DNA from 3 places in the Allobosea sp. LjRoot9 genome. Region 3 is predicted to be linked to each of the others. Evidence: predicted binding sites of a transcription regulator. Region 3 holds the regulator's gene; each other region holds the start of a gene.

What was found. Region 3 encodes PhoB, which activates phosphate uptake and scavenging genes when phosphate is short. Its sites were predicted from a motif close to TGTCATNNANCTGTCAT; they were not measured.
Region 1: ACSQ3P_RS27395 (acid phosphatase) is a predicted target of PhoB. The motif match lies at 8,910-8,926, and genes of this name have one in related genera.
Region 2: phnC (phosphonate ABC transporter ATP-binding protein) is a predicted target of PhoB. The motif match lies at 5,456-5,472, and genes of this name have one in related genera.

Annotation. Positions count from the first base shown of each region.
Region 1 covers NZ_CAXUPC020000010.1:177,092-187,622, forward strand. The annotation lists gene ACSQ3P_RS27345 (alpha/beta hydrolase) at 80-1,201, shown strand; gene ACSQ3P_RS27350 (MbcA/ParS/Xre antitoxin family protein) at 1,363-1,776, shown strand; gene ACSQ3P_RS27355 (RES family NAD+ phosphorylase) at 1,770-2,498, shown strand; gene ACSQ3P_RS27360 (NUDIX domain-containing protein) at 2,526-2,999, opposite strand; gene ACSQ3P_RS27365 (SDR family NAD(P)-dependent oxidoreductase) at 3,009-3,794, opposite strand; gene ACSQ3P_RS27370 (YkvA family protein) at 3,975-4,349, shown strand; gene ACSQ3P_RS27375 (NADPH:quinone oxidoreductase family protein) at 4,409-5,383, opposite strand; gene ACSQ3P_RS27380 (hypothetical protein) at 5,583-6,182, shown strand; gene rlmN (23S rRNA (adenine(2503)-C(2))-methyltransferase RlmN) at 6,435-7,667, shown strand; gene ACSQ3P_RS27390 (hypothetical protein) at 7,673-8,167, shown strand; gene ACSQ3P_RS27395 (acid phosphatase) at 8,177-8,869, opposite strand; gene ACSQ3P_RS27400 (ribbon-helix-helix domain-containing protein) at 8,976-9,269, opposite strand; gene ggt (gamma-glutamyltransferase) at 9,343-10,531, opposite strand, start outside.
Region 2 covers NZ_CAXUPC020000003.1:302,245-312,775, reverse strand. The annotation lists gene ACSQ3P_RS16000 (efflux RND transporter permease subunit) at 1-3,015, opposite strand, end outside; gene ACSQ3P_RS15995 (efflux RND transporter periplasmic adaptor subunit) at 3,012-4,127, opposite strand; gene ACSQ3P_RS15990 (TetR/AcrR family transcriptional regulator) at 4,263-4,886, shown strand; gene ACSQ3P_RS15985 (DUF1348 family protein) at 4,962-5,432, shown strand; gene phnC (phosphonate ABC transporter ATP-binding protein) at 5,572-6,390, shown strand; gene phnD (phosphonate ABC transporter substrate-binding protein) at 6,455-7,372, shown strand; gene phnE (phosphonate ABC transporter, permease protein PhnE) at 7,535-8,416, shown strand; gene phnE (phosphonate ABC transporter, permease protein PhnE) at 8,413-9,267, shown strand; gene phnF (phosphonate metabolism transcriptional regulator PhnF) at 9,379-10,134, opposite strand; gene phnG (phosphonate C-P lyase system protein PhnG) at 10,220-10,531, shown strand, end outside.
Region 3 covers NZ_CAXUPC020000002.1:696,683-707,213, reverse strand. The annotation lists gene ACSQ3P_RS11985 (ATP-binding protein) at 1-30, shown strand, start outside; gene pstS (phosphate ABC transporter substrate-binding protein PstS) at 129-1,154, shown strand; gene pstC (phosphate ABC transporter permease subunit PstC) at 1,281-2,249, shown strand; gene pstA (phosphate ABC transporter permease PstA) at 2,282-3,172, shown strand; gene pstB (phosphate ABC transporter ATP-binding protein PstB) at 3,220-4,020, shown strand; gene phoU (phosphate signaling complex protein PhoU) at 4,060-4,779, shown strand; gene phoB (phosphate regulon transcriptional regulator PhoB) at 4,936-5,634, shown strand; gene ACSQ3P_RS11950 (M20 aminoacylase family protein) at 5,958-7,157, shown strand; gene ACSQ3P_RS11945 (TIGR03862 family flavoprotein) at 7,216-8,430, shown strand; gene ACSQ3P_RS11940 (hypothetical protein) at 8,737-9,087, opposite strand; gene ACSQ3P_RS11935 (acyl-homoserine-lactone synthase) at 9,080-9,724, opposite strand; gene ACSQ3P_RS11930 (helix-turn-helix transcriptional regulator) at 9,824-10,531, opposite strand, start outside.

The sequences.
Region 1 (10,531 bases), on a different contig from region 3:
ACTCAGGCAGTTCGACAACCAAGGCCTGTCGACAACGAAGGCCTGTCGACAACCAAGACCTGAGACGGAGGTAGCGCCCATGCCGTCGCTTCGTTTTTCGTCGCTTGCTCTCATCTTCGCCATCAGTGGTTCCGTAACCGCCTGGGCCCAGGCCGTTCCCGCTCCGCAAGCCGCTGCGCCGGCGGACAGTTTCGCTGCCGAGCAAAAGGCCGCGAACGCCGCGGATGGTCCGCGCAGGACGCCGCCGCGCAGTTTTCCGGTGCCGACCGAGGAGGTCAGCCCGGAGATGCGCAAGCTGATCGCCCTGCCGTTCCCGCCGCATATGGACGCTGCGCCCAAGAGCGCGGCCGAGTGGAAGGAATTGGTCGACCGGCGTGCCAAGCTCGCCATCGCCGCCCTTCCGGCGCTGAAGGAGAAGCTGAAGGTCGATGTCCAGCCAGCCGTGATCGGCGGCGTGAAGGCCTTCATCGTCATGCCCAGGACGATCCCGCGCGCCAACCGGGACCGGCTGCTCGTTCATGTCCATGGCGGCGGTTATGTCTTCGGGCCGGGCGAGGCGGCGCTGCCAGAAGCGATCCTGCTCGCCGGCTTCGGCGGCTACAAGGTGATCTCTGTCGATTACCGCATGCCGCCCGATGCGCCCTATCCTGCTGCGATGGACGACGCCATGGCGGTCTGGAAGGCGGCGACCAAGATGGCCAACCCCCGCAACATGGCGATCTTCGGCACCTCCACCGGCGGCGCGATGACGCTCGCCATGGTCCTGCGCGCCAAGGCGGAGAAGCTGCCGCTGCCGGCGGCGATCGCGCCGGGTACGCCCTGGTCGGACATCGCCAAGATCGGCGACAGCTACGCCAGCAATGAATGGGTCGACAATGTCCTGGTGAGCTGGGATGGCTGGCTCGGGCGCGCAGCCTTGCTCTACGCCAATGGCCACGACCTGAAGGATCCGCAGCTCTCGCCGATCTATGGCGATTTCCACGGTTTCCCGCCGACGATCCTGACCTCGGGCACGCGCGACCTGTTCCTGTCGAACACGGTCCGGACCCATCGCAAGCTGCGCCGCGCCGGCGTCGTTGCCGACCTCAACGTCTATGAGGGCCAGAGCCATGGGCAGTATGGCGGGGATGTGAACGCCCCCGAGACGAAAGAGGCCTTCACCGATATCGCCAAATTCTTCGACCGCCATCTCGGGCGATAGAGCCCGCTGTCCCGGTTCCGAACCACACCATTATTCCGGGCCTCCGCTTCCTACGCCCGGGATGACGCTGTGCTCCCGAGCGCAATCATTGGCCTGATCCTGGGTCTGATCTTGCCATTTGGCATTTTATGTATTATTTGATGCCAAATGGAGATTGCGTCATGACCGCCCTGCAGCGCATCGAGACGACCCAGCGTGACTTTGTCCCGGATCCGATTTCGGATGACGAAGCCGGCGCGATGTTTCGCGCCGCGATCAATCTCTTCCGGCTCTGGCGCGTCACCGACGAGCAGGCGGCGACGCTGCTCGACCTGCCCTTGCGCAGCTATCGGCGCTGGAAGGCTGGTGAGATCGGCCGCATCTCGCGCGACGGCAAGGCGAGGCTCTCCAATCTGATGGGCATCCATAAGGCGCTGCGCCTGATCTTTCGCGAGCCGCAGCGCGGCTATGACTGGATCCAGGCGCCCAATGCCGCCTTCTCCGGCCATACGGCGCTGGCGGTCATGCTGGGTGGCGAATTGACGGATCTGATGCGGGTCAGGCGCTATCTCGACGATGAGCGGGGCGGCTGGTGATCGATGTCAGCGCCGTCCCCGCCACCGATGTGGTGTGGCGGGGCGCGGTCCGGATCATCCGCAGCCTGTTTCCGCCGATCGACCTGTTCGAGGACATCGCCGATCCCGCCGACTGGCCATTGATCCTGGCAGCCGAGCAGAAGACCAATCCACGCTTGATGGAGAGCGTCGGCAATCTCGCTCTCGTGCCGCCGGAGAGGCGCGTCTCGGGCCCGGGCGCGAGCTGGCTGATGGCGCCCTTCACCCATGTCAGCCCGGATCGGCCGAGCCGCTTCAGCGCTGGCGGGTTCGGCGTGCTCTATGCCGGCGACAGCTTCGAGGTCGCGTTGTTCGAGACGGTGCACCACCATGGCCGCTTCATGGCCGCGACGAAGCAGCCGCCGGGCTGGACCTCGCAATTTCGTGAAATCCTGCTCGATGTCGAGGCGCGGCTGCATGATCTGCGCGCGCCCGGGTCGGTCGTCAGCGCGGTGCTCGACCCCAGCGACTATGCACAAAGCCAGGTGCTCGGCAGCGCGCTTCGCGCTGCCGGCTCGGAAGGCGTGGTCTATCCGAGCGTTCGCCGTGCTGGCGGTGCCTGCGTCGGCCTGTTCTATCCAGACAGCGCCTCGAAGCCGGTTCAGGGCCGCCATCTCGACTATCACTGGAATGGCGAGCGGGTGGACCTCTACCGCGATCTCAGCCGCGGCGAGGTCTACCGGATCGTTCAGGGTCGCGGTTGAGGATAATGATCGAGGCTCGTTCGTTGCTCAAGCACCGGCCGAACGTAGCGACTCGAGAAAAGGCCGGTACTCCTCGAGGGCAAGATCAGGAAGCGCCAGGGCTTCCTCCAAGCGAAACCAGCCGAACGCGGTGTGCTCATCATCCATGATGCGCGGCTCGCCCTGCCATTTCCTCACGGTGTAGATATGGAAGGCAACTGGCTCGGCCGATGCAGGCGGAGCGGCGATTCGGCCAAGAGCATCGTAAGCCAGGATCGCGATACCCATCTCTTCGTGAATTTCGCGGATGAGCGCCTGTTCCAGCGTTTCTCCGGGCTGAACATGGCCTCCGGGAAAACTCCACAGGCCAGGATAAGCCTTTCGATGCGGACTGCGCCTGGCTAGGAGGACGGCATCGTCTCTCAGCAACAGGGCGTTGACGATGCCATACGTTCGAACCTCCGGGTGCTGATCCCGAAGGCTGGCCTCGGCCGCGACTGACGGCAACGAACCGGAGTCCACCACATTGTTCTACTTCGCCGCGAGCCGGATCGCGCCGTCGAGCCGGATTGCGGTGCCGTTGAGCATGTCGTTCTCGATGATGCTCCTGACCAGGGCCGCGTATTCGCAGGCCTTGCCGAGCCGCGACGGGAAGGGGATCGAGGCGCCCAGCGAGGCGCGCGAGTCCTCCGGCAGACCGTCGAACATCGGCGTCTCGAACAGGCCGGGCATGATCGTCATCACGCGGATGCCGTAGGCGGCGAGTTCGCGCGCGATCGGCAGCGTCATGCCGACGACGCCGGCCTTGGAGGCGGAGTAGGAGGCCTGGCCGATCTGGCCGTCCTCGGCGGCAACGGAGGCCGTGTTGACGATCACGCCACGCCCGCCATCCTCTGTGACCGGGTCGAGCGCGGCCAGCGCCACGGCCGATTTCGCGATCACGCGAAACGTGCCGGTCAGGTTGATGGCGAGACCTTTCTCGAAGGTTGCCATGTCATGGGCGATGAGCTCGCCGGTCTCACGCTTCCTGGAGATGACGCGGCGGCCGGGCGCGATGCCGGCGCAGTTGACGATGATGCGGGCGACGCCCTGGGCGGCCCGCGCCTTTGCGAGCGCCGCGTCGACGGAGGCGTCATTGGTGACGTCGCAATGGCAAAAGACCCCGCCGATCTCGGCCGCGACCGCTTCGCCGCGCTCGGCGTTCAGGTCCAGGAGCGCGACCTTGACGCCGAAGTCTGCGAGCATGCGCGCGGTGCCTTCGCCGAGGCCCGAGGCGCCGCCGGTGACGATGGCGGAGAGCGAGGAATCCAGTTTCATGGGCGTTTCCTGTTCGCAATGGCGTTTGTAACGCGTTTAGAGGCCCTGCGGCCCGGCTCCAAGCGAGATTCTTGGCGAGCCTCTTGTGCAGCCTTGGGCCTGGGGCCACATTTTCCGACGGTCCCGGCCGGGCATCATCCCGATGCCGTTGGGATCGAAAGCCCGCAAGGAGGGGCTGGCATGAGCGACACGTTCCATTCGCGCTTTTCGCCCGAGGAGATGGCGGAGATCCGCCGGAGCCTGCGCGACGAGGCGCGCTTCGGTTCGGAGTTTCTGGGTCGGCTCAAGCGCGTGGCGAAGCGGGTGCCCTTCGCCGAGGATCTGCTGGCGGCCTGGATCTGCACGCGCGATCCAGCGACACCGCGGCGCGTGCGGCTGACGCTTCTGGCGGCGCTCGGTTATTTCGTGCTGCCACTCGATGCCATTCCCGACATCCTGCCCTTCATCGGCTTCACCGACGATGCGGCGGTGATCGCCGCTGCCATCGCCGCGGTCGCGGGCTCGATCACGCCTGAGCATCGCGAGAAGGCGAAGCGGACGTTGGCGGAGCTCTAGGCAGAACTGCCCGCTCGTCGAAAGATGTCATTCCGGGTCGCCCCGGAATGACGGCGAGATCACAGCGTCAGGACGATCTTGCCCTTGGCCTTGCGGTCGCCGATCAAAGCGAAGCCCTCGGCCCAGCGCTCCAATGGCAGGGCGGCGTGGACATGGGCGCGGATATGCCCGTTCGCGGCCCAATCCAGCAGGCGCTCCATATTGCGGCGATGCGCGGCGGGCTCGCGCCGGACGAACTCGCCCCAGAACACACCGCGCAGGTCGCAGCCCTTCAGCAGCAGCAGGTTGAGCGCAATCTTCGGAATCGCGCCGCCGGCGAAGCCGACCACGAGATAGCGCCCTTCCCAGGCCATGGCGCGCAAAGCCGGCTCGGCCAGATCGCCGCCGACGGTGTCGTAGAGCACATCGACGCCGCGCCCTTCGGTTAGGCGGCGCAGGCCGGCCTTCAGATCCTCGCTGCTGTAGTCGAGCTCTTCTTGGGCGCCATGTCTCTGAGCGAGGGCGAGCTTATCGGCCGAGGAGGCGCAGGCGATGACATGGGCGCCGAGCAGCGCGCCGACTTCGACCGCCGCCAGCCCCGCGCCGCCGGCAGCTCCGAGCACGGCCAGGGTCTCGCCGCCCTTGAGGCCGGCGCGCTGGATCAGCCCGTGCATCGCCGTGCCATAGGTGACGAACAGCCCCGCCGCCTGGGCATCGTCGAGCGCATCGGGCACGCGCACGATCTGCTGGGCGGGGACGACGACGCTCTCGCGCGCCGCGCCATGGCCGAGCCAGGCGGCGACGCGCTCGCCGACTCGCCAGCCGGTGACGCCTTCGCCGATGCTGGCGATCGTGCCGGCGCATTCGGCTGAGGGCGAGAAGGGTAGCGCCGGCTTGGTCTGGTAGCGCCCCTCGATGATCAACGTGTCGAAGAAGTTGAGCGCGGCCGCCTTGACCGCGATGACGACCTCACCCGGCCCGGGGCTGGGCTCGGCGATGTCGCGGATAACGAGCGTCTCGGCCGGCCCATGGGCCTCGCAGAGCAGTGCCTTCATCGTTTCCCCGACCGCTGCGATGGCGTTGCACGCGAATGTGGCATGCTCAGATGACGAACGGAACCATGGGCGGGGGTGTACGGCATTCGCATTTTCGCCCGGATCGTGACATCCTATCGTTTCCGCGATCTTGAACTCTCGGGTCAAATGCCCCGGGAATAGAGACGCTGTTAAGATTTCTGCTGATTGATGGCGGCTTATGAATCTCTGTTTGCTCCGCACCGATTTCGCCGCCTCACGGCTCCTGATCGTCGCATCGCTGTTCGCCGCGAGCGTGATCGCCGTGCCGGCCTCCGCTCAACCCAAGCCGAAGCCCCAGGCGAAGCCTGCGCCGGTCGCATCGGCAAGCGCTGGCCAGGCCCAGGCGATGCTCCTGGAGACGGCCGGCAAATGGCAGGCCTTTTCCTCGCAGCAGGGCCGCTCGAAGGTCTGCTACGCGCTCTCCAAGGCGGAGGCGCGCCTGCCGGCCAACCTCAAGGATATCGAGGGACTGCTCTTCGTCTCCAGCCGCCCGACCGAGGGCGTGCGCAACGAGATCAGCTTCGTGCTGAATTTCGACCTGAAGGAAGATGTCGAGCATCAGGCGATCATCGGGTCCGAGCGCTTTGCGCTGGTCGCGAAGGGCCAGAACATGTGGCTCAAGAACCCGGCCGAGGAGCCGCGCATGTTAGACGCGCTGCGCAAGGGGTCGGGGCTCGAGGTCAAGGGCACCTCGAAGCGCGGCAATCCGACCAGCGACAAATACTCGCTCGCCGGCATGAACCAGGCGGTGAAGCGCGCCGAAGACGCCTGCAAGTAGGGCGGTGCCGGAATCCGCGAGCGCGGCCGTCTGACGCGGCTTTCTGCGCTTCCGGTGCTCACGGACATGAAGTCCGCTGCGCTTCGGTTCTCGAAATCCGCGCCAGCCGACTCACGCCGGCAAATTCCAGCCGCCGCCCTGCGCCAGGCCGATTTGTAAGGGTATTTGTCCTGCGATTTCGCGGCTGGGCGTTCTCGTGCTATGAGCCGCGGATATTCGGGCCGATGATCGCCCGTCCGAGCCAGAGTTCCGATGACCTTGTCCGTGCTTGAGCCCGCCGCGCCAGCGGCCGAACCCGTTGTTACGAGCCGCGTCTCGCTGGTCGGGCGCACGCGCGCCGGGCTTGGCGACGCGCTGGCCGAGATCGGCGTTCCCGAGAAGGAACGGCGCATGCGCGTCGGCCAGCTCTGGAACTGGATCTACCATTACGGCGTCCGCGATTTCTCCGCGATGACCACGATCGGCAAGGGTTTGCGCGCCGCGCTCGATGAGCGCTTCACGCTCGACCTGCCGGAAGTGACGGCCGAGCAGGTCTCGACCGACGGCACGCGCAAATGGCTGATCCGCATGGCGCCGACCGGCCCGCGCGATCGCGGCGCCGAGATCGAATGCGTCTATATTCCCGAGGTCGACCGCGGCACGCTTTGCGTCTCCAGCCAGGTCGGCTGCACGCTGACCTGCACCTTCTGCCACACCGGCACGCAGCGCCTCGTGCGCAACCTCACCTGTGAGGAGATCGTGGCGCAATTGATGGTGGCGCGCGACCGGCTCGGTGATTTCCCGAACCGGAGCAAGCCCGACGGCGCCTTCGTGCCCAATGATGGCGGGCGCTTCGTCTCCAACATCGTCTTCATGGGCATGGGCGAGCCGCTCTATAATTTCGACGGCGTGCGCGATGCCATCGACGTGATCTCGGACAATGAGGGCTTGTCGCTCGGCCGCCGCCGCATCACGGTCTCGACCTCCGGCGTCGTGCCGCAGATCGGCCCGCTCGGGCATGAGATGGGTACGATGCTGGCGATCTCGCTGCATGCGGTGCGCGACGAACTGCGCAACGAGCTCGTGCCGCTGAACAAGAAGTATCCGATCGCCGAACTGCTCGAGGCCTGCCGGACCTATCCCGGCGTCTCGAACGCGAAGCGGATCACCTTCGAATATGTCATGCTCAAGGGCGTCAACGACAGCGATGCCGATGCGCGCGACCTGGTGCGCCTGCTCAAGGGCATTCCGGCCAAGATCAACCTGATCCCCTTCAACCCCTGGCCCGGCACCAAATATGAGTGTTCGGACTGGGACCGGATCGAGCGCTTCTCCGAGATCGTCTTCCGGGCGGGCTATGCCTCGCCGGTGCGCACTCCGCGCGGGCGGGACATCCTCGCCGCCTGCGGCCAGCTCAAGAGCGAGACCGAGAAGCTCTCGGCCCGCGCAAGGTTGATGTTGGACCAGGACGAGGCGGCGGCTGCCGCTGCCGTCGCTGCGGAATAATCACCTTGCTGCGCTGGCTGCTGCTGATCCCGTTCGCCTTGCTCGTCGCCATGGGGGCGGGGCTGTTTGCCATGCTCGTCGCCAGCGTGGTCTCGCCCGAGATCGCGCTTCTGATCGGCGGCGGTTTCCAGCGTTTGACGGAGGCGCTGTTTGGCCTGGCCGAAAGCGACATCGATCCCACACCGGTGGCGCAAGCCGCCTTCAGCCTGCTTGGGCGGCTTGGCATGGCGATCATCGTCGCGCCGGTCGTGCTGGTCGCGGTCTTCAGCGAGCTCTTCCGTTTGCGCAGCGGGCTGATCCAGAGCGGGCTCACCGGCCTGCTGGCGACCGTGTTGCCGCTGGCGATGCTGCGCCTCTCGCGCGCGCCGAGCGAGGCCGAGATGCGGGTGATCGGCGCCTTGTTCCTGATCGGGGCCGCGACGGGGTTCGTCTATTGGCTGATCGCGGGGCGTGGGGCGGGCGCCGCCCGGACCGTTCCGGCCGGCACGCCGCCCCGATAAGGCTTACGGTCAGAGGCCGAGGACCTTGCGCAGCTCGGCTCTTGCGACGGCATATTCGGTCTGGAATTCAGGCTGCTCCATGATCCTGGCGGCGATCACCGTGCCGGCGATGCGGCCGGCCTCGACATCGGCGCGGAAATGGATGCCGCCGATGATCCGGTTCTCGCCATAGGCCCAGGCGCGCGCCATGATCTCGTTGCGCTTCTCCGGAACCATGTTCGACAGGACGACGCCCATCAGCGTGCCGACGGTGGTGTGGCCCGAAGGATAGGCGCCGGAGTTGGAGAGCTTCACCGCGGGCTTGACCAGCGGGCTGTACTGATGCGGGCGCGGGCGCTTCCAGCTGTCCTTGGCCGGGTCGACGACCTCGCCTTCGGTTGCGACGATGCGGTCGAAGAAGGCCGAGAAGGCCGGCAGCGCTTCGGTCTTGAAGTTGGGTCCCATGACATTGGCGAAGCGCCAGACATTCTCGACGACATCAGCCTGGGCCTGCGCCTCCATCTCCGGCGTGCGCGTGACCTGGATGCTCAGCACCTCGGCGAGTTCGGCGCGGGTCTGGGCCGAATCATTGGCTGGTGGCGGTTTCAGCAAGGTCAGGAGGTCGATGGTCTTGGCCGTGGCGAAGGGTTTCGCTTCCCCTGCATGAACCGGGGAAAGGGCGAGCACGGCCGTCGTCAGGGCGGCGAGGAAAAGGGTGCGCATGGCGGTTTTCCTGATGGGGAGAAACCGACGCGCCCAAAACATGACAGGGCGATGAAGCCAGGCGGAGGCGCTGCGCGCCTTCAAATGGATCTGTGACCAGAGAACCTCAGCTGCGGCCACCGGCAACCGCCTTTCCGGCCTTGGCAAGACGATCGCGCGCCTCTTCGCGCAACGCAGTCATGTCGATCGCTCCGGCTTGGCCGCTTTGCGAGCCCTCATCCCAGAGCTGCCTAAGGCGTTCGATTTCGCTGCGCCGCATATCCCTCTTGATCTGCCAGTCGCGAAGGGCGTCACGGACGACTTCGCTGGTCGTCGCATAGTCTCCGCCATCGACGGCCGCACGAACCGCGCTCAACTGCTCGCTCGTCAAGGCGATGCAGATCTTTTCTATGGTCGGCATCCAGCAGCTCCCCCCGTTGAGGCTAGCGATAATGCTACTCAGTCATACCCGGGGGTAAAACGTCGGGAACCGCTCAATCGCCGATCGCCACACCCTCGCGCCGGCCATCGGCGCCGCCGACGAAGCCTTCCGGCGTCTTGACGATCGCCTGGATGCCGGAGGTCATCTCCAGCAGGCGGACCTCATGGCCCTTCGCCTCCAGCGCAGCCTTCCAGGGCTCGGCTTCGGTGCCCTTTTCCAATTCGGTCGGGCCGTTGCGGCTACCGAAATTGGCGAGGTCGACGGCATTCTGCGGATCCATCTTCCAGTCGAGCAGCGCGACCAGCGTCTTGGCGACGAAGCCGATGATCTGGCTGCCGCCGGGCGAGCCGACCACGGCATAGAGCCTGCCGAAGGCGTCGAAGACCAGGGTCGGCGCCATCGAGGAGCGCGGACGCTTGCCGGCTTCGACACGGTTGGCGACGGGCTTGCCGTCTTCTTCCGGCGCGAAAGAGAAATCGGTCAATTCGTTGTTGAGCAGGAAGCCGCCCTTGCTCATCAGCCGCGAGCCGAACCCGTCCTCGATCGTCGTGGTCATCGCGACGGCGTCGCCATTGGCGTCGATCACCGAGATATGGCTGGTGCCGTGCTCGATGCCGTCCGAGGGCGCGAGCAATTGGGCGCGCTTATGCGGCGGGTCGCCGGGCGTGGCGCGGCCCATGGATTTCTCGGGGCTGACGAGGCCCGCGCGCGAGCGGATATAGTCGCGGTCGATCAATCCCGTGACCGGGACGCTGAGGAAGGCAGGGTCGGCGAGATAGAGCGCGCGATCGGCGAAGGCGAGGCGGCCGGCCTCGCTGAACCAATGCACCGCTTCTGGCCCGGGGCCCATGCGCGCCAGATCTTTGCTCTCGAGGATGCCGAGCATCTGCTGCACAGCGATGGCGCCGGAGCTTGGCGGACCCATGCCGCAGATCCGGTAGACGCGGTAGAGCCCGCAGACAGCCTCGCGCTCCTCGATTTTGTAGGCGGCGAGGTCGGCAAGCGAGATGTCGCCTGGATTGCTGTTGTGGCCGGTGACCTTGGCGACGATGTCCTCGGCGATCGGCCCGGCATAGAAGGCGGCCGAGCCGTTCTCGGCGATGGCGCGCAAGGTCGCGGCGAAGGCCGGGTTCTTCAGGATCGTGCCGACAGCCTTGGCCTTGCCGTCGGGCTCGTAGAAATAGGCGGCGGCGAGAGGGTCGGCGCTCAGGCTCTTCTCGCCGGCCAGGAGGCCGTTGAGG
Region 2 (10,531 bases), on a different contig from region 3:
CGCCAGATAGGTATAGGCGACCGGCACCACATAGAGCGTCAAGAGCGTGCCGAAACTCATGCCACCGACGATGACCCAGCCGATCTGCGAGCGGCTTTCCGCGCCCGCGCCATGCGCCAAGGCCAGCGGCAGCGCGCCAAGCACCATCGCGCCCGTCGTCATCAGGATCGGCCGCAGGCGCAGCTCCGCCGCCTCGACCAGAGCATCGACCAACTCCTTGCCCTCTTCACGCAATTGGTTGGTGAATTCGAGAATCAGGATGCCGTGCTTGGTGATGAGGCCGACCAGCGTGATCAGCCCGATCTGACTGTAGACGTTCATCGTGCCGCCGGTGAAGTACAAGGCTGCGAGCGCGCCCGTCAGCGAGAGCGGCACCGAGACCATGATCACGACCGGATCAATGAAGCTCTCGAACTGCGCCGCCAGCACCAGATAGATGAAGCCCAGCGCCAGCAGGAAGACGATCGCGATCGACGAGCCCGACTGCTTGAACTCGCGGCTCTGGCCGGAATAGTCGATCTGCACCGTCTTGGGCAGCACCTTGGCCGAGGCCTGCTCCAGTACGCTGAGCGCATCGCCCAGCGAATAGCCCGGCCCCGGCACCGCCGTGATGGTGGCGGAGCGGAGCTGGTTGAAGCGGATCAGTTCCTTGGGAGCGACGTTCTCCTCGATCGAGACCAGGCTCGACAACTGCACCGTCACACCGTTGCGGCCCATCAGATAGATCGACTGCATCGCCTGGGGCGTGTTGCGATCCTGGCCCGCGACCTGAACGACGACGTCGTACTGCTCGCCATTCATGTTGAAGCGCGTCACCTGCCGGCCGCCCAGCAGCGTCTCCATGGTGCGCCCGATCACATCGACACCGACCCCGAGATCGGCGGCGCGCTGACGATCGATCGAGACCCTGAGCTGCGGCTTGTCGAGGATCAGGTTGGATTCGACGTTCGTCAGCACCGGCGAGCCCGCGACCTCCGCCAGAACCTGGTCGACATAGCCCTTGATCTGTTCGTAAGGCTCCGACGAGCGCAGCACGAACTCGACCGGCTTGCTGTTGGCGCCGCCCTGGCCGAGCGAGGGCGGGTTCGTCGCGAAGAGCCGGATGCCGGGGATCTGCGAGAGCCCCCTGTTGATCTCGGTGACGATGTCCTGCTGCTTGCGCGTGCGCTCCTCCCAGGGCTTCAGCCGGGCAAAGGCGATGGCGCGCGTCACATCGGGAAAACCGACGATGACCAGGTAGTTCTGCACCTCCGGCAGTTTGGAGAAGAATTCCTCGACGCGGCGCGCATAATCGGCGGTGAAGGCCAGCGTCGCACCTTCGGGCGCCACGCCGATCGCGGTAATCGTGCCGCGATCCTCGACCGGCGCGAGCTCCGAGCGCAGATGCGTGAAGAAGTAGTAGCTGCCGCCGGCCACGCAGAGCGCCAGCAGGACGATGACAGGGCGGATCGCGAGCGCCGCCCGCAGCGAGCGGCGATAGCCGCGCGACATCGCCTCGAAGGCGGCTTCGAGCAGGTTGTAGAGCCGCCCATGCGAGCTCTCATGCTTGAGCAGCTTGGCGCACATCATCGGCGTCAGTGTCAGCGCAACGAAGCCCGAGACCAGCACGGCGCCGGCAAGCGTCAAGGCGAATTCGACGAAGAGCTTGCCGGTGCGCCCGGTCGAGAACGCCATCGGCGCATAGACCGCAACCAGCGTCAGCGTCATCGCGATGACGGCGAAGGCGATCTCGTTGATGCCGCGCACCGCCGCCTTGTTGGCCTCCATGCCGTCCTCGATATGTCGGTGGACATTCTCCAGCACGACGATGGCGTCGTCGACGACGAGGCCGATGGCGAGCACCATCGAGAGCAGCGTCAGCGTGTTCACGGTGAAGCCGAAGGCATACATCAGCGCAAAGGAGCCGATCAGCGAAACCGGAATCGTGACCAGCGGGATCAGCGTCGCGCGTGCCGAGCGCAGGAACAGGAAGATGATCAGCACGACGAGCAGCACCGCCTCGCCGACTGTCCGATAGACGGCCTCGATCGAACGGTCGATGAAGATCGAGGTGTCGTAGGAGGTCTCGATCCCCATGCCATCCGGCAGATCGTCGATGATCTCGGGCAGCGCCGCGCGGATGCCGGCTGAGACGTCGAGCGGGTTCGCCGTTGCCTGCTTGACGATGCCGATCGTAACCGAGGGCTTGCCGGAGAACCAGGCGGCGTTGCGCTCGGCCAGCGCGCCGAGCTCGACCTTGGCGACATCGCGCAGCTTGACCGGGAAGCCGTTGGCGTCCTTGACGACGATCTGCTGGAACTGCTCGGGCGTTGTCAGGCTGGTCTGCGAGAGCACCGTGAATTCGCGATTGTTGCTCTCGATGCGGCCGGACGGGATCTCGACATTTTGCGCCCGCAGCGCCGCCTCGATCTCCTGCACGGTGATGGTGTAGGCCGCCATCCGGGCGCGATCGAGCCAGATCCGCATGGCGTAGCGGCGCTCGCCCTGGATGCGGACCTCGGCGACGCCGGTGATGTTCTGGACGCGGTCGGTGATGAAGCGGTCGGCGAAATCGGTCAGTTCGAGCGGGTTGTGGCGCGAGCTGATCAGCGAGAGATACATGATCGGCTGGGCGTCGGCCTCGACCTTGGCGATGATCGGCTCGTCGATCTCGGTGGGCATGCGGCCGCGCACGCGGCTGACGCGGTCGCGCACATCGGAGGCGGCGACATCGGGATCGACATCCGGGCGGAAGCGCACCGAGATGTTGCTGCTCTCCTGCCGGCTGGTCGAGGAGATGATCTCGATGCCCTCGATGCCGGCGATCGAGTTCTCCAGGATCTGCGTGACCTGCGTCTCGATGATCTCGGCCGAGGCGCCGGTATAGGTCGTGCGCACCGAGACGATGGGCTCGTCGATATTGGGATATTCGCGCACCGTCAGGCGCGTATAGGAGACGGCGCCGATCAGGATGACGAGCAGGCTCAGGACCGTCGAGAGGACAGGGCGGCGGACGAAGAGCTCGAACAGGCTCATCGCAGGGCGCTCGCTGGGGCGGTTTCGGCCGCGCTGGTCTGCAAGGCCGGTTGGGCGTTCTTGATCGCCACCGTCGCGCCGTCGCGCAGGCGCATCTGGCCGGCGCTGACGAGCTGCATCTGGGGGGTCAGCCCCTTCACGATCTCGACCTTGCCCGGCAGGCGCTTGCCGAGCTCGACCGAGACGCGCTTGGCCTTGCCGTTCTCGACGATGTAGACGATCTTGCCGACGCCATCGGGCACCACCGCGGTCTCGGGGATGATCAGGGCGTTCTCGCGCTGGTCGATGACGATGACGATGCGGGCAAAGAGGCCCGGCTTCAGCAAGAGATCGGCATTGGGGATCGTGGCGCGCAGGCGGATGGCGCGGCCATTGACGTCAACGACCGGGTCGATCGCGAAAATCTTGCCGGCAAAGTCCCGTCCCGGCACGGCGTCGAGCTTCACCTGAATGGTCTGTCCCACCTTGACCCGGGCGAGGAAGATCTCGGGCACACGGAAATCGACCTTGATCGGGTCGATATTGGTCAGGGTGATCAACTGCTTGCCGACCGAGACATAGTCGCCGACGCTGACCGAGCGCAGGCCGACGACGCCGTGGAACGGCGCTGTCAGGGTCGACTGCGCCAGCTTGGCCTGGGAGAGCTGGACGCGGGCCTCGTTGGAGGCGAGCTGGGCGGTCGCCTGTTCGAGCGCGACCTGCGTGCCGGCGCCGCGCTGCACCAGTGACTGGTTGCGCTGGAAAGTGTCGCGCGCCAGGCTCAGATCCGCCTGCAACTGCTTGAGTTCGGCGTCGAGGATGGCCGTGTCGAGCTTGACCAGCTCCTGGCCCTTCTGGACGCGCTCGCCCTCCTTGAAGCCGAGCGCGATGACGCGGCCCGCGATCTCGGGCGCGATCACCACCGATTCATCGGCGGCGAGCGTGCCCAGGGCCTCGACCTCCTCATAGACGGTCGTAACCTCGATCTTGCCGATCTCGACCGGCACGCCGGCCGGCGGCGGAGCAGCCGCACGGGCCTGCGTCGGCTGCAGGCTGGCCTGATAGCTGCGGTAGCCATAATAGCCGCCACCCGCCAGACCGGCGATCAGGATGAGTAGGACAAACCGCTTCATGACACTGGACGCTCCGGGATCGCGGCACTAACCTAGACTGGACGGTCCAGTCTGATAAGGGCCTTTATGGGCGGAAGCATGTCTGAGGCCAACTCTCTCCGGGCCACGTCGACGGATGCGCAGGATTATGTGCGCATGCCTGCCGAGCTATCGCGACCCGACAAGCACAGCGCCATCACCAAGGCTGCAGCCGAGATGTTCCTGGCCGAGGGCTTCGAGCGCTCCAGCCTCGACCAGATCGCCCATCGCGCCGGCGTCTCCAAGCAGACCATCTACAGCCACTTCACCGACAAGCAGGCGCTGTTCCGCGCGATCTGCGCCGAACTCACTGAAAAGCTGACGATTCCGCTGCGCAAGCCGCGCAAGGCCGGCGCCGATCTGGCGAGCATCCTGACCCGCCTCGGCGAGGATACGCTGGCGACGATGCTGCACCCCGCAGCGCTCGATCTTCACCGGCTGGTGCTCAGCGCTGCCGCGCGCTTTCCAGACCTCGGACGGACCGCCTATGAGGCCGGCGTCGAGCGCATGATCAGCGACCTCGCGGCCCTGCTGATGCAGCGATCACAACTGCGTGACGGGCTGGCGCAGCACATCTCCAATGCGCAGGCAAGGCGCATGGCCGAGCAGTTCATCGGCATGTTGCGCGGTTTCCATCAGCTTCGCGGACTGCTCGGCATGCCCGCCATCCCCGCCAGCGAGCGCAAAGCCTATGTCCGCTCCTGCGTCGAGATGCTCCTGCGCGGTGTTGCGCCAGCCTGAGCGGAACCCGCTTTCGAGGAGGTTGCGCGGGCTGCGGTTTCCACCTCTGATCGGCCCTTCACCGGAGGAGCCGAGATGTCGCAGCAACGCCCGCCCTTGCCGCCTTTCACGGCCGAGACCGCCGCCCAGAAGGCCCGCATGGCCGAGGACGCCTGGAACTCGCTCGATCCGCAGCGCGTCTCCCTCGCCTACACTCCCGACAGCCGCTGGCGGAACCGGGCCGAGTTCTTCTCGGGCCGCGAGGCGATCGTCGCCTTCCTCCAACGCAAATGGGCCAAGGAGATCGCATACCGGCTGATCAAGGAGGTCTGGGCTTTCCACAATGACCGCATCGCCGTGCGCTTTGCCTATGAGCATCATGACGATGCCGGAAACTGGTTCCGTTCGCATGGCAACGAGCAATGGGAGTTCGACGAGAACGGCCTGATGCGCCGGCGTGAGGCCAGCATCAACGACGTGCCTATCGAGGAGAGCGACCGCAAATTCCGCTGGGAGGGGCGGATCAGGCCGACGGATCATCCAGGGCTGACGGGATTGGGATTGTAGCAAACGGGGACAGCTCCTCCCCCTGTCACCGCCCTGTCATCTGCGCTGGCTAGCTGATCATCCCGTTCGAAAGCGCGACCCCGGACGGCCCTCGGCCGCTCCGGGCGATGTTGCGCTTGGCCGACGAACGGAATTCGGCATGCTTCGGATCGAAGGCCTGACCAAACGCTTCGGCGACAAGAACGCCGTCGACAACGTCACGTTGTCCATCCCCAAAGGCGAGATGGTCGGCGTCATCGGCCGCTCCGGCGCCGGCAAGTCGACGCTGCTGCGCATGCTCAACCGCCTGGCTGACGCGACCAGCGGCAGCATCGTCTGCGAGGAGCGCGACGTGACCGCGCTGAAGGGCGCCGCCTTGCGGGCCTGGCGCCGCGACACGGCGATGATCTTCCAGCAATTCAATCTCGTCGGCCGCCTCGACGTTCTCACCAATGTCCTGCTCGGCCGGCTGAACCATCGCTCGGCCGCCCTGACCCTGGTCAAGAGCTTCTCTCAGGACGACAAGATCCGCGCCATCGCCGCGCTCGAGCGGCTCGACATGGGCCATCTGCTCGCCCAGCGCGCCGAGACGCTGTCGGGCGGACAGCAGCAGCGCGTCGCCATCGCGCGTGCCTTGGTGCAGGAGCCCAAGGTCATCCTCGCCGACGAGCCGATCGCCTCGCTCGACCCGCGCAACACCCAGGTCGTGATGGATGCGTTGTTCCGCATCAATCGCGAGGACGGCATCACCGTCGTCTGCAACCTGCACCATCTCGATATCGCCTCGAAATATTGTGACCGCCTGATCGGCATGGCCGCCGGCAAGATCGTCTTCGACGGCCCGCCCCACGCTCTGACCACCGAGATCGCGGCCGAGCTCTACGGCATCGAGGCCAAGGATGCCGGCGCCGAGGCGCTCGATGCGCTCGATGCCATCGCGGCCTCCGAGGCCCAGCGCGCCAAGCAGAACGTCGCCTGACCGGGACAGCCCGCTCGGGAACGCCCGCCCAGAAAACTCAACGAACCCGCAACAGGAGCTCACCATGCTGACCCGTCGTCATACGCTCACCCTCGCGACCGCGGCCTTCGCCGCCTCGCTCGCCGCTCCCGCCTTCGCCCAGGACTGGAAGGCGAAATATCCCGAGATCATTTTCGCCATCATCCCGGCCGAGAACGCGTCCGGTGTCGTCGAGCGCTACACCCCCTTCGTCAACTATCTCGCCAAGGAGCTCGGCACCAAGGTCACGCTGCGCATCGCCAGCGACTATGCCGCCCTGATCGAGGGCCAGCGCGCCGGCAACATCCATATCGGCATGTACGGCCCCTCCTCCTTCGCCCGCGCCCTGATGACCGGCGCCAAGATCGACGCCTTCGCGATCGAGACCAATCTCGACGGCACCAAAGGCTATTACTCGGTCTTCTATGTGAAGAAGGATTCGCCCTATCAGAAGATCGAAGACCTCAAGGGCAAGAATCTCGGCCTCGTCGACCCGAACTCGACCTCGGGCAACAACGTCCCGCGCTTCGCGCTCGACGGCATGAAGATCGAGCCCGAGACCTATTTCTCCAAGGTCGTCTACACCGGCAGCCATGAGAACGCCGTGATCGCGCTCGGCCAGGGCACTGTCGACATCGCCGCCAACTGGTGGAACGACGAGCAGGAATCGAACCTCCTGCGCATGGCCCGCAAGAACATGGTCAAGGCCGAGGATTTCCGGATCATCTACAAGTCCGCGCAGATCGTGAACTCGCCGATGGCCTATCTCTCGGAGCTGCCGGAGCCGCTCAAGGCTTCGATCCGCGACGCGGTGCTGAACCTCGCCACCAAGGACAAGGTCGCCTTCGACAAGATCTATGAAGGCAAGCAGGGCCCGCTCGTCGCCGTCGACAACAAGGCCTACGACCCGATCATCGAACTGAACAAGTTCGTCGACGCGCTCCGCAAGAAGAAGTCCTCGTAGAACGCCCGTTCACTTTTCCCGTCATGGTCGGCCTTGTGCCGACCATCCACGTCTCCTGTCGTCGCATGCGGTGATCAAGACGTGGATGCTCGCCGCAAGGGCGAGCATGACGCGAGAGGCGCTCTGACGGTGACGACCTCCCCGCGACGGACCTTAAACACCATGACCCTCGCGATCGACCGCAACGACCCTGCGATCCATGCCCATGTCGAGAGCTATCGCCGCGCCATGTCGGCGAAGCGCCTGCAGACGCTGATCGGAGCAGTGATCTTCCTCGTCTGCGTCTGGCTCGCGGCGCTCGGCTCCGAGGTCGACCCCGGCAAGTTCGTCGAGAACGCCTGGCGCTTCCCGAAATACATCCTTGAGACCATGCCGACCTTGCGCCTCGCAACGTTCGGTGCCGACATGGCCGAATGGTTCTGGGGCATCAAGGGCTGGCTCAAGCTGCTCTGGCAAACGATCCTGATCGCCTATACCGGCACGATCCTGGGCACACTCGGCGGCTTCCTGCTCTGCTTCGTCGCGGCTGCCAATCTCGGCAGATCGCGTGTCTTGCGCTTCGCCACCCGCCGTTTCCTCGAATTCTCCCGCACCGTCCCCGAGATCGTCTTCGCGCTGATCTTCGTCATCGCCTTCGGTCTGGGACCGCTGCCCGGCGTGCTCGCCATCGCGATCCACACCATGGGCGCCATGGGCAAGCTGTTCTCCGAAGTGGTCGAGAACATCGACATGAAGCCGGTCGATGGCATGACCGCGACTGGTGCCGGCTGGTGGCAGATCATCCGCTTTGCCGTGGTGCCTCAAGTCCTCTCCAATTTCGCCAGCTATTCGCTGCTGCGCTTCGAGATCAATGTCCGCGGTGCCTCGATCATGGGCTTCGTCGGCGCCGGCGGCATCGGCCAGGACCTGATCGAGGCCATCCGCAAATTCTACTTCACCGACATCAGCGCCATCCTGCTGCTGATCATCGTCACCGTGATGCTGATCGACTACGGCACCGAGCGGCTGCGCCACGCCCTTCTCAGCCTGGAGCACGGCCGATGACGCTCGCTCTCTCCGCCAACGACCGCACCGCGCTCGTCGCCCGCCACAAGGCCGCGATCGATGGTTCGCTGAAGACGCGCCTGATCACGATCTCCGTCATCGTCGGTCTCACCGGCCTGTTCCTCTACGGGCTGACGACGCTCGAGGTCTCGATCTGGAAGATCATCCACGGCCTCAACAATCTCGGCATCTTCGTCGCCCTGATGCTGCCGCCCGACCCCGGCTCGCTGGCACGCGCCCTGCTCTTCGTGAAGGCGCTGTTCGAGACGATCGCAATCGCCTTCCTCGGCACGATCCTGGCCGCGATCTTCGCCTTTCCACTCGGCTTCATCGCCGCCAAGAATGTCGTCGCCAACCGCGTCGTGCATTTCCTGGCGCGGCGCTCGCTCGACACGGTGCGTGGGGTCGATGCGCTGATCTGGGCGCTGATCTGGGTCAATGTCGTGGGCCTTGGACCTTTCGCCGGCATGCTCGCGATCATGACCAGCGATCTCGGCGCCTTCGGCAAGCTCTACTCCGAGGCGATCGAATCGGCCGACCGCAAGCCGGTCGAGGGCGTGACCTCACTGGGCGGCAGCAAGCTCCACGAGATCCGCTTCGGGCTGATTCCGCAGGTGCTCCCCGTCATCGCGAGCCAGGTGCTCTACTACATCGAATCCAACACCCGCTCCTCGACCATCATCGGCATTGTCGGCGCCGGCGGCATCGGGCTTTACCTGGCCGAGACCATCCGCACGCTGGAATGGCAGCAGGTCTCCTTCCTGATCCTGCTGATCCTGGCCGCCGTGACCGCCATCGACTTCCTCTCCAGCAAACTGCGCTTCGCGATCATCGGGCAACGGGCGGTGTGAGGACGACGCGCCCCTTCCGTCATTCTCGGGCTTGACCCGAGAATCTCGCGACCAAAGGACGCTGGTTTCACAGATGCTCGGGTCAAGCCCGAGCATGACGGGCCGCAGCCCTCACTCCTTGAACGGCTCGACCACCATTTCCATGCGTTCGCCGACGAAGACGCTGTTGACCAGATGGATCGGCGTCAGGTCCGGCAAGGCGTCAATCGCCGCCGAGACCATCACGGCCGCACCCGGCGCGATCTCGAGCAGCAGCGCCTCGCGCTCGCTGGCGAGCCGCGCGGTCAAGCGTGTGGAGAGGCGGACATAGTCGTCGATACCGACGGCCTTGAACGCCGCCGTCATCGAGGCGCTCGCCTCACGGAAAACGCGGTCGAAATCCGGGAAGCGCTCGGCCGAGAGCCAATGCGTGCCTGTCCCCATCGGCGTACCGTCGGCACGGCTCAGGCCTTCAACCCGCCACAGCGGCGCGCCCGCCTCCAGGCCGAGTTGCGCGCAGGTCTCGGCATCGCCCGTCACCATCGCCGTCGACAGCGCCTCGCTTGAGCCGACGATGCCGAGCTTGCCGAAATTGCTGCGCATGCTGACACGCCGGCCGATCGGATAGGGCACGCGCCGCGCGCTGACCTGGGTGCCGCGGCCGCGCGCGACCGTGACCAGCCCCTGCTCGGCCAGATGGCGGAAGGCCTGGCGCACGGTGTGGCGATGCACGCCATAGCGCTCAGCCAGCACGACCGAGGCCGGCAGCGTATCCCCGACGGCGTAATCGCCACGGCCGATCGCGCTTTCGAGCTCACCCGCGATGCGACGCCAGGCCGTGCCGTGTTCCTCGACGGTCTCGTTCAGGTCCGGCGCAGCGCTCGTCATCAAAATTTCATCCAAAATGTATAGACTTTTCCCGGCAACCAGCCTATCATAGTCTAGACATTAGCGAGTGACCAGACAGCGCATGATGATGACCGAGACAGATCCGGACAAGACGAGCGCGCGGCAACGCTGGATGGCGATCCTCGCCCGCGCCTCGCGCAGTGAGATCGAGACGCTGGTTGGCGCCGCGCTGCCGGCCCATGAAATCCTCAAGGCGCCCGAGACCGGCACGGTGATGGTCGAGGGTCGCGCCGGAGGCGCCGGGCGGCGCTTCAACCTCGGCGAGGCGACGGTGACGCGCTGCGTCGTCAGGCTGGAGAATGGCGCAATGGGTTTCTCCTATGCGCTCGGCCGCGACGGCCGCAAGGCGCGCCTCGCCGCGATCCTCGACGCCAGA
Region 3 (10,531 bases):
CTCGGACCGGTGTCACGGAGTTCGTCCTGATCGTTTGTGACAGCTTTGATGACAGGATGTCATCCGTCTGTCACACAGAAGGTGTTCTGACGGGATCGCTAAACGTGCGATCCAGAGAGGACATCTCAATGCGCAAAATTCTCATTCTCGCGGCCGCTTCGATCGGGCTGTCCGGCGCGGTCCAGGCTGCCGACATCACCGGCGCCGGCGCGACTTTCCCCTTCCCGATCTACGCCAAATGGGCTGAAGCCTATAAGAAGGAGACCAATATCGGTCTCAACTACCAGTCGATCGGTTCCGGTGGCGGCATTCGCCAGATCAAGGCCAAGACTGTCGCTTTCGGCGCCACCGACGCCCCGCTGAAGGGCGAGGAGCTGACCAAGGAAGGCCTGATCCAGTTCCCGACCGTGATGGGCGGCGTCGTCCCCGCGATCAACGTCGCCGGCATCGAGGCCGGCAAGCTGAAGCTCACGGGCCAGCTCATCGCCGAAATCTATCTCGGCGACATCAAGAAGTGGAACGACCCCAAGATCGCCGCGCTCAATGCCGGCGTGACCCTGCCAGACGCCAGCATCAACCCGGTCTACCGTTCGGACGGCTCGGGCACGACCTTCGTCTGGACCGATTATCTGTCGCGCGTCTCGCCTGACTGGAAGACCAAGATCGGCGCCAACCAGTCGGTCCAGTGGCCGGTCGGCATCGGCGGCAAGGGCAATGAGGGCGTCTCGGCTTCGGTCAAGCAGGTCGCGAACTCGATCGGCTATGTCGAATACGCCTATGCCAAGCAGAACAAGCTCGCCTTCGCGCTGGTCCAGAACGCCGACGGCAACTACCCGGCGCCTGATGACAAGGCCTTCCAGGCCGCTGCCGCCAACGCCAACTGGAACGAGGCTCCCGGTTTCGGCATCTCGCTGAACAATCAGAAGGGTGCGCAGGCCTGGCCGATCACCTCGGCGACCTTCATCCTCGTCCATGCCAAGCCCGAAAAGCCGGAAGAGGCGCAGGCCGCGCTGAAGTTCTTCGACTGGGCCTATAAGAGCGGCGACCAGCTCGCGACCGGCATCGACTACGTGCCGCTGCCGAGCAACGTCAAGGACATGGTCCGCGCTGCCTGGAAGGGCGTCGTCGACAACTCCGGCAAGCCGATCTTCTGATCGCTCGCCATCATGGCTGGGCTTGACCCGGCCATCTCATTCAGGAGGCGCAGCCCCGGGCTTCTCGGGCCTGCGCTTCGCTCCGCCCAGGAATGACGGACAACCCATGCTACCGGAGCCCCGCGGATGACCGCCGTGACCCAGACGATGCCCGCTGCTGCTGCGCCGCTGCGCAAGACCCCCAAGGGCACGTTCGACATCGTCTTCCGCAATGCCAGCTTCCTGGCCGCGTTGTTCGTGCTGGTGCTGCTCGCCGGCATCATGCTGTCGATGGTCGTCGGCGGCTGGCCGGCCTTCCGCGAATTCGGCTTCGGCTTCATCACCTCCAGCGTCTGGGACACCCAGAACGACCAGTACGGCGCCTGGCCGGCGATCGTCGGGACGCTCTCGACCGCGCTGATCGCGCTCGTCATCGGAGTGCCGCTCTCGCTGGGCATCGCGGTCTACCTGACGCAGCTCGCCCCGCCCTGGTTCAAGCAGCCGGTCGCGACCGCCATCGAGTTGCTCGCCGCCGTGCCCTCGATCATCTATGGCATGTGGGGCCTGTTCGTCTTCGTGCCGCTCTTCGCCGCCTATGTTCAGGTGCCGCTCTCCAACATCGTCGAAGGCCTGCCACTCGTCGGCACGGTGCTCTATTCGCGCTCGCCCTCGGGGCTCGGCATCTTCACCGCCGGCATCATCCTCGCCTTCATGATCATCCCCTTCATCGCCTCGATCACGCGCGACATGCTGGAGCAGATCCCCTCCGTGCTGCGCGAAAGCGCTTACGGAATTGGGGCGACCACCTGGGAGGTCGTGCGCCATGTCCTGGTGCCCCAGGCCGGTGTCTCGATCATCGGCGCGGTCATGCTCGGCCTCGGCCGTGCGCTCGGCGAGACCATGGCGGTGACCTTCGTCGTCGGCAACGCCAACCGGCTCTCGGCCTCGATCCTGGATCCGGGCTCGACCATCGCCTCGCGCATCGCCAATGAGTTCAACGAGGCGCTCGGCCTGCAGCTCAACGCGCTGATCGCGCTCGGCTGCATCCTGTTCTTCGTCACCTTCGTCGTCCTCGTCATCGCGCGCATCCTCGTCTCGCGCGTCAAGAGCTACTGATAAGCAAGAGCTACTGAATAAGGCCGCCGACCATGAGCATGACGACCCCCTCCATCGCCTCCCAGACGCCTCGTGCCGAATGGGGCCGCGTGCGCCCGGCACGCCGCACCGCCGACAAGGCGATGAAGCTGATCGCCACCGGCTTCACCTTCCTCGCCATCTTCGTGCTGTTCTGGATCCTCGGCATGCTGATCGTGAAGGGCGTCGGCGGGCTTTCGCTCGCGACCTTCACACAGGTCACACCCGGCCCCGGTTCCGAGGGCGGCGGCCTTGCCAACGCCATCGTCGGCTCGATCGTGCTGACCTTCCTCGGCATCGCGGTGGCGACGCCGATCGGCGTGCTCGCCGGCACCTATCTCGCCGAATACGGCAAGGGCTCGCAGCTCGCCAATCTGATCCGCTTCATCAATGACATCCTGCTCTCGGCGCCCTCGATCCTGATCGGCCTGTTCGTCTACGTCATCCTGGTCGAGCCCTTCCGCGGGTACTCTGGCTGGGCCGGCGGCGTCGCGCTCGGCATCATCGCGATCCCGGTCATCGTGCGCACCACTGAGGACATGCTGCGGCTGGTTCCGGGGCCGTTGCGCGAGGCTGGCGCGGCGCTTGGCGCCCCGCCCTCGGTCGTCATCACCAGCGTCACCTGGCGGGCGGCGAAATCGGGCATGGTCACCGGCATCCTGCTGGCGCTCGCCCGCATCGCCGGCGAGACCGCGCCATTGATCTTCACCGCGCTGAACAACAATTTCTGGTTCTCGCCGACGCTTTCGGGCGGCGTCTCGAACCTGCCGGTGACGATCTACCAGTTCGCCTCGGCCCCTTACGAGAACTGGCAGCAGCTCGCCTGGGCCGGTTCGCTGATCATCACCGTCTCGATCCTGCTGCTCTCGCTGATCGCGCGCCGTATCGTGCGCGGCAGCAAGTGAACGGCCATCCTGAACCCTCGTCGCGTTCGATCTGAAGGAAGAAGTCGATGCTTTCGACGCTGGAACTGAGCCCGCAAACGCTCGATGCCGAAGCCCCGGTCAGGATCGCGGTCAAGAACCTCGATTTCTACTACGGCGAGCACAAGGCGCTGAAGAACGTCAATCTCGATTTCCGTGACCGTCACGTCACGGCGCTGATCGGCCCCTCGGGCTGCGGCAAGTCGACCCTGCTGCGCATCTTCAACCGCATCTATTCGCTCTATCCCGAGCAGCGCGCCACCGGCGAGGTCATCCTCGACGGCCGCAACGTCATCTCCAATGATGTCGATGTGAACGAGCTGCGCTCGCGCATCGGCATGGTCTTCCAGAAGCCGACGCCCTTCCCGATGTCGATCTACGACAATGTCGCCTTCGGCATCCGGCTCTATGAGAAGCCGCCGAAGTCGGAGCTCGACGACCGCGTCGAGGGCGCGCTGCGCCGCTCCGCCCTCTGGGACGAGGTCAAGGACAAGCTCAAGATGTCCGGCATGGGCCTCTCGGGCGGCCAGCAGCAGCGCCTGTGCATCGCGCGCACCATCGCGCAGAAGCCGGAGGTGATCCTGTTCGACGAGCCGACCTCGGCGCTCGATCCGATCTCGACCGGCAAGATCGAGGATCTGCTGGAGCAGCTCAAGACCGATTTCACCATCGTCATCGTCACCCACAACATGCAGCAGGCGGCGCGCATCTCGCAGTACACCGCCTTCATGTATCTCGGCGAGGTGATCGAGTTCGCGCCGACCAACACCATCTTCATGAACCCGCACAAGAAGCAGACCCAGGACTACGTCACCGGCCGCTTCGGCTGACTATCGAACCCTGTTTTCGCTTCCAGAGGATCCGCCGCGATGACCGAACATATCGTCCGCTCCTACGACGCCGAACTCGAGGCGCTGCGCCGCAGCCTCGCCGAGATGGGCGGCATGTCCGAGCGCATGCTCGGCGATTCCACCGTGGCGCTGGTGCGCCGCGACACCACGCTCGCCCAGAAGGTGATCAGCGCCGACCAGCGCCTCGACAACCTCCAGCGCGATGTCGAGGAGCGCGCGGTCCTGACCATCGCCCGGCGCCAGCCGCTGGCGAACGACCTGCGTGAACTGATCTCGGCGATCCGCATCGCCGCCGACATCGAGCGCGTCGGCGATCTCGCCAAGAACATCGCCAAGCGCGCGGTCGCGATCTCCGGCCAGTTCCAGCCGCCGCATCGCGCCGTGGTCGGGCTCGAGCATATGAGCCGGCTCGTCCAGGCCCAGCTCAAGGACGTGCTCGACGCCTATGCCGCGAGCAACGAGCAGAAGGCCATGGAGGTCTGGCGCCGCGACGACGAGATCGACGCGCTCTACACCTCGCTCTTCCGCGAATTGCTGACCTATATGATGGAAGACCCGCGCAACATCACCTTCTGCACGCATCTCCTGTTCTGCGCCAAGAATGTCGAGCGCATCGGCGATCACACCACCAACATCGCCGAGACGATCCACTATCTCGTCACCGGCGAGTCGCTCGATCTCAACCGCCCGAAGCTCGACACCACCGACATCAATGTCGAGGCGGTGACGGGGAGCTGATGGAATGAACGCACCGGCAGCTTTCCCGTCATGGTCGGGCTTGTCCCGACCATCCACGTCTTCGCTGGTCGAGACCTGTGTTCAAGACGTGGATGCTCGCCACCAGGGCGAGCATGACGGTGTGTGTCGGCTGAATGCCAGGAACGGAACTGAGACATGCCCGCACGCATCCTGATCGTCGAGGACGAGGAGCCGCTCACCCTGCTCCTGCGCTACAACCTCGAAGCCGAGGGCTTCGAGGTCGACAGCGTCGCACGCGGCGACGATGCCGAGCTGCATCTGCGCGACCACACGCCCGACCTCGTCCTGCTCGACTGGATGCTGCCGGGCTTGTCGGGCATCGAGCTCTGCCGCCGCCTGCGCACGCGCCGGGACACCGAGCGCGTGCCGATCATCATGCTCACCGCCCGCGGCGAGGAGACCGAGCGCGTGCGCGGCCTCGCCACCGGCGCCGACGACTATGTGGTCAAGCCGTTCTCGCTGCCTGAACTGATCGCGCGCATCCAGGCGCTCTTGCGCAGGGCCAAGCCTGGCCATGTCGCGGGGCTGCTAGCGGCCGGCGATCTCGAACTCGACCGCACGACGCGCCGCGTCCGCCGCTCCGGCGCGGAATTGCATCTCGGCCCGACCGAATTCCGCCTGCTCGAATTCCTGATGCAGGCGCCGGGCCGGGTCTATTCCCGCGCACAGCTCCTCGACGCCGTCTGGGGTCGCGACGTCTATATCGACGAGCGCACGGTCGACGTTCATGTCGGCCGCCTGCGCAAGGCGATCACGCCCGGTGATGCCAAGGACCCGCTGCGTACGGTGCGCGGCGCGGGCTACGCCTTCGACGAGACGTTTGCGCGCGGCTAAGAGCGCGCGTCATTCCGGGGCAGGCCGAAGGCCTGAGCCCGGAACCCAGAACCGTTGTTGCTCATTGCCGAAGCTCTGATGTCCGAGCGCCTCTTGGAACCCTCATCGGTTCTGGGTTCCGGGCTCTTCGCGGAGTTTATCCTTGGGCCGACCAAAGGTCGGACCCGAGGGCGAAGCCCCGGAATGACGGAGCTTAGGGATTGCCACGGCGGCGAATGCGGACCGCTTTGCCATTGCAGCGGGGATCTGCGACTCCGTCGATTGTTGCAGGTAGGGTTCCTCTCTAATCTTGGCCGCTCATACGCCCGCCAGGATTCGAGACCGTGCTCGACAGCCCCGTTTTTCCCGCCATCAAGGCTTTCGAAGCCGACCTCATCGCCATCCGGCGCGACATTCATGCCCATCCCGAGATCGCCTTCGAGGAGGTCAGGACGGCGGCCCTGGTGGCGCGGACGCTGCGCGGCTGGGGCATCGAGACTCATGAGGGGGTGGCCGGGACCGGGGTGGTCGGCACGCTGAAGGGCGAGCGCGGCGGACAGCGCGCCATCGCGCTTCGCTCCGAACTGGACGCGCTGCGCATCGAGGAGAAGAGCGAGATCCCGCATCGCTCGACCATTCCCGGCAAGATGCACGCCTGCGGGCATGACGGACATATCGCCATGTTGCTCGGTGCCGCGCGCTATCTGGCGGAGCACCGGGATTTCGGCGGCACGGTCCATTTCATCTTCCAGCCGGCGGAGGAAGGGTTGGGCGGTGCCCGCGTCATGCTCGAGCAGGGGCTGTTCGAGCGCTTTCCGGTCGATGCCGTCTACGGCATGCACAACCAGCCGGGCCGCCGCGCCGGGGAGTTCGGCATCAGGCAAGGGCCGATGCTCGCCGCCAGCGACACCTGGGTCGTGACCTTCCGCGGCACTGGCGGCCATGGTGGCTCCGGCGCCCATACCGCGACCGACCCGACGATCGCGCTGGCCAATTTCATCCTCGGCGTCCAGGCGATCGTCGCCCGCAATGTTCCCGCCGTCGAACCGGCGGTGCTGAGCGTCGGCCACATCAATGCCGGCGCTTTCTCCTCGCCCAATGTCATTCCCGCTGAGGTCGTCGTCACCGGCACGGCGCGCTGCTTCTCAGCCGCGGTGCGCGACATTCTGGAGCAGCGCCTGGGCGTGCTCGCCGAGGGCGTGGCGGCGATCCAGGGCTGCAGCGCCGACTATGTCTACAAGCGCCGCTATCCGCCCTTGATCAACACCGCTGACGAGACGGTGCTCGCGGCGGCGGTCGCCAGCGACCTCGTCGGCGCGGAGAAGATGGACAGGCAGATCCCGCTCAACACCGGCGCCGATGATTTCGCCTTCATGCTGGAGCAGCGGCCGGGAGCCTTCATCCGCATCGGCAACGGCACCGCGGCGGAGGGCAAAGGCAATCTGCTCCACACCCCGCTCTATGATTTCAACGACGATATTCTCGCTCTGGGCTCGACCTATTGGGTGCACCTCGTGCACAAGGAGCTGACATCGCAGGCCTGATCCCGCTCGCCGCCGCCCGGCAGCCGAAACCGGAGCCGGGCTGCAGGAGTTTGAGTCCATGCCGACACCCGACATCGCGATCATCGGCGCAGGCCCCTCCGGCCTGATCGCCGCCGAGCGGCTGTCCGCCGCCGGCCACGCCGTTACAGTCTATGACCGCATGCCCTCGCCGGCGCGCAAATTCCTGCTTGCCGGCCGCGGCGGGCTGAACCTGACCCATTCCGAACCGCTGGATCAGTTCCTGACGCGCTATCGCGGAGCGCAGGCCTGGCTCGAACCAGCAATCCGCGCCTTCCCGCCCCAGGCCTTGCGCGATTGGGCCGACGATCTCGGCGCCGACAGCTTCATCGGCACGAGCGGGCGCGTCTTCCCCAGGGCGATGAAGGCCTCGCCTCTGCTGCGCGCCTGGCTGCGCCGGCTGGAGGGGCAGGGCGTTAAACTCGCATCGGGGATGCACTGGACCGGCTGGAGCGCTGATGGCGCGCTCAGCTTCCAGACCCGCGACGGCGGGGTCGAAACGATCCGGCCCGGCGCGACCCTGCTGGCGCTCGGCGGCGCGAGCTGGCCGCGCCTTGGCTCGGATGGCGGCTGGGCGCCTCGGCTCGCGGAGCGTGGCGTCGCCGTCGCGCCGCTGCTGCCGGCCAATGGCGGTTTCACGGTGGCCTGGTCGGCGACGATGCGTGAGCGCTTCAGTGGCGCGCCGTTGAAGCGCATCGTCATCCGCTTCGGTGAGCGTCAGGCCACCGGCGAGGCGATGATCGATGCCGAAGGCATCGAGGGCGGTGCGGTCTATGCGCTGTCGGGCCTGCTGCGCGAGGCGATCCTGCGCGAGGGCAGGGCGGTGGTCACGCTCGATCTGCGGCCCGACATGGAGACCGCTCGCCTCGTCGAGCGTCTGGCGAAGCGCCGCAAGGGCGAGACGCTGAGCAACCATCTGCGCAAGGCGGCGGGCCTGTCGCCGGCTGCGATCGCGCTCCTGCGCGAGGCGAGCCCGCGCTTGCCTGAGAATGCAGCGGCCCTGGCGGCACTGATCAAGGCCGCTCCCCTCACGCTCGCCGGCCTCGCCCCGATCACGCGCGCGATTTCGAGCGCTGGCGGCATCGAAGCTGGCGCGGTCACCACCGATTTCATGCTGAAGGCGCTGCCTGGCGTCTTCGTCGCCGGCGAGATGCTGGACTGGGAAGCCCCGACCGGAGGCTACTTGCTGCAGGCCTGCTTCGCCACCGGCGTCGCGGCGGCGGCGGGAATGGAGGCTTGGCTGGCAAGGGCGTAAGTCGGGCGCGGGGCAGGGGTGAGGTGCAGGCCCCTGGACCAGTTGCGCGGAACTTTGCCGTCATTGCGAGCGCAGCGAAGCAACCCAGGAGGGCTCGCTCTACGTCCCCCTGGGTTGCTTCGCTGCGCTCGCAATGACGAGGGAGCAGCGGTTAGGTCACGGCCAAAGCGTCAAACGGCCGACACCTCACCCCTGCCCCTCTCACTGAACTCGGGCTTACCCGAGTTCAGCACTCAAAGTGTCGAAGTCGGTAGACTCGACTTCGATGCCGGAGAGGGGTTCCCCGCTGGCCCCGGAAGCCGGACCTCACGCATCGTGAGGAGAGGCCACACCGCGCTCGCGGTCCCGGGTCCGCTCGTAGATGGCGCCGAGATCGTGGCTCACCAGCATGACGGCGTCCTGGCTCAACGGCTTGGCCTGGACCGCCCCATTGGTCAGCAGGAAGAGCTGCACCAGCGCTGAGCGCCCGGCATCGTCCAGGCCCATGACCTGAGTCAGCAGCCAGAGATCGTCGGGGAGGTCGAAATGGGACGCGACCTCCAGCAGCGGGGCGTAGCGCCGGTGCCGATTCATCAGCGTCACCAGGGTCGCCAGCGCGTTTCCGAGGTCTTGCCGTTCCTCGGAGGACAAGGCCGAATAGGCGTTCTCGTCATACATGGTTGGTTCGCCTTTCCTTGATGATGTGCGGCCCATGCCGCCGGTCGACCAGTGTCGGGGCCGCAATCCGCTTGAATGCCAGCGTGTTGCGCCAGGCCTCTTCGGTCACGCTGATCATCGTGCCGATGCAGGACATGCCGTCGATCATCGTCGGCAGGCCGAGCGGCTTGACCTCCCAGCCGAGCTCCAGGAAGCGCGGCATCCACCAGGTTTCCATCACGACGGTGATCGCGCTGAAATTCTGCTCCAGGCAGTATTCGAGCATGCCGGCGAGGACGGTGTGCAGTACGGCGGATTCGCGGCCGCGATACTCGGGAACCACGAAGATCCGGGTCCATTCGACGATGTCGGGGCCGCGCTGCAGGCCGCGGATATTGGCGAGGAAGGGAAAGACCTCGCTCATCAGATGCGGGCAGAGGGTCGGCACGAGGCGGGAGCCCCCGATCACCTTGCCCTGCTTCAGCGCCAGCAGATAGACCGCGTCGTCGGTGTCGAACTGGTCGACCTCGCGCCCGTCGGGGCGCTCCAGCTCCATCCAGCGGCGCTCCTCGACATAGATGCGGTGCCGGATGCGGAAATGTTCCTCAATCTGGTCGGCATAGTGCCGGCGATTGGAGGCGTCTATGATGTGAATCATGTGCTCTTCCCCAGCGGCGTGAGGAAGAACTTTCTGCCTATCCGCGCCGGGCGGAATCCCGGTTTTCCGGGAGTGCCAGCGCTTTCGTTGGGCTGTAGACTAAAGCTGGATCTCGCCGCGCAGATGCGCCTCGACCACCGTGCGCGTGCGGCCCCGGGCGCCGAGCTTGCGGGCGGCGTTCTGGTAATGCGCCTCGACGGTTCCGGCGCGGATATTGAGCACCTCCGCGACGCCCTCGGTCGATTTGCCGACAGCCATCCAGGTCAGGACCTCACGCTCCCGCACGGTGAGGCAATGGCCCTGGGTGCCGTGCATGGCGGCCTCGGCCTTGGCATGGGCATAGAGCGACATCAGGTGGATGGCGGAGCGGGACTGCCGCGACAGGTCGGGCTTGTCGCCGGCCATGGTGACGACGGCCTTGAAGCCGTCCTCATTGTGGATCGGCACGCAGAAGCCGTGGATCATCTTGAAGTCGCTGGCGCGCCGCATGATCTCCTGCTGGCGCGCGCTGGCGACCTCCTGGCGATAGACCTCGTCCCAGACGAAAGGGTTTATCGTGGTCTTGCAATGCGCCGCGATCGGGTCGTCATCGGCATAGTTCTGCCGGACATAGAGCTCGAACCAGCCATCGGGCCAGCCATTCAGCAACACGAGCGGGGCGATCCTGTCGCCGGTCTCCGGCAGGCCGGTGATCAGGAAGGCGTGGAAGCCGAAGCTGGCGAGCTTGTCGCGCAGCGAGGTGATGATCGTCTGGGGATCGTTGAGGCGCGTCAGCACATCGATGAAATCGAGCGCGTCTCGTCCGGC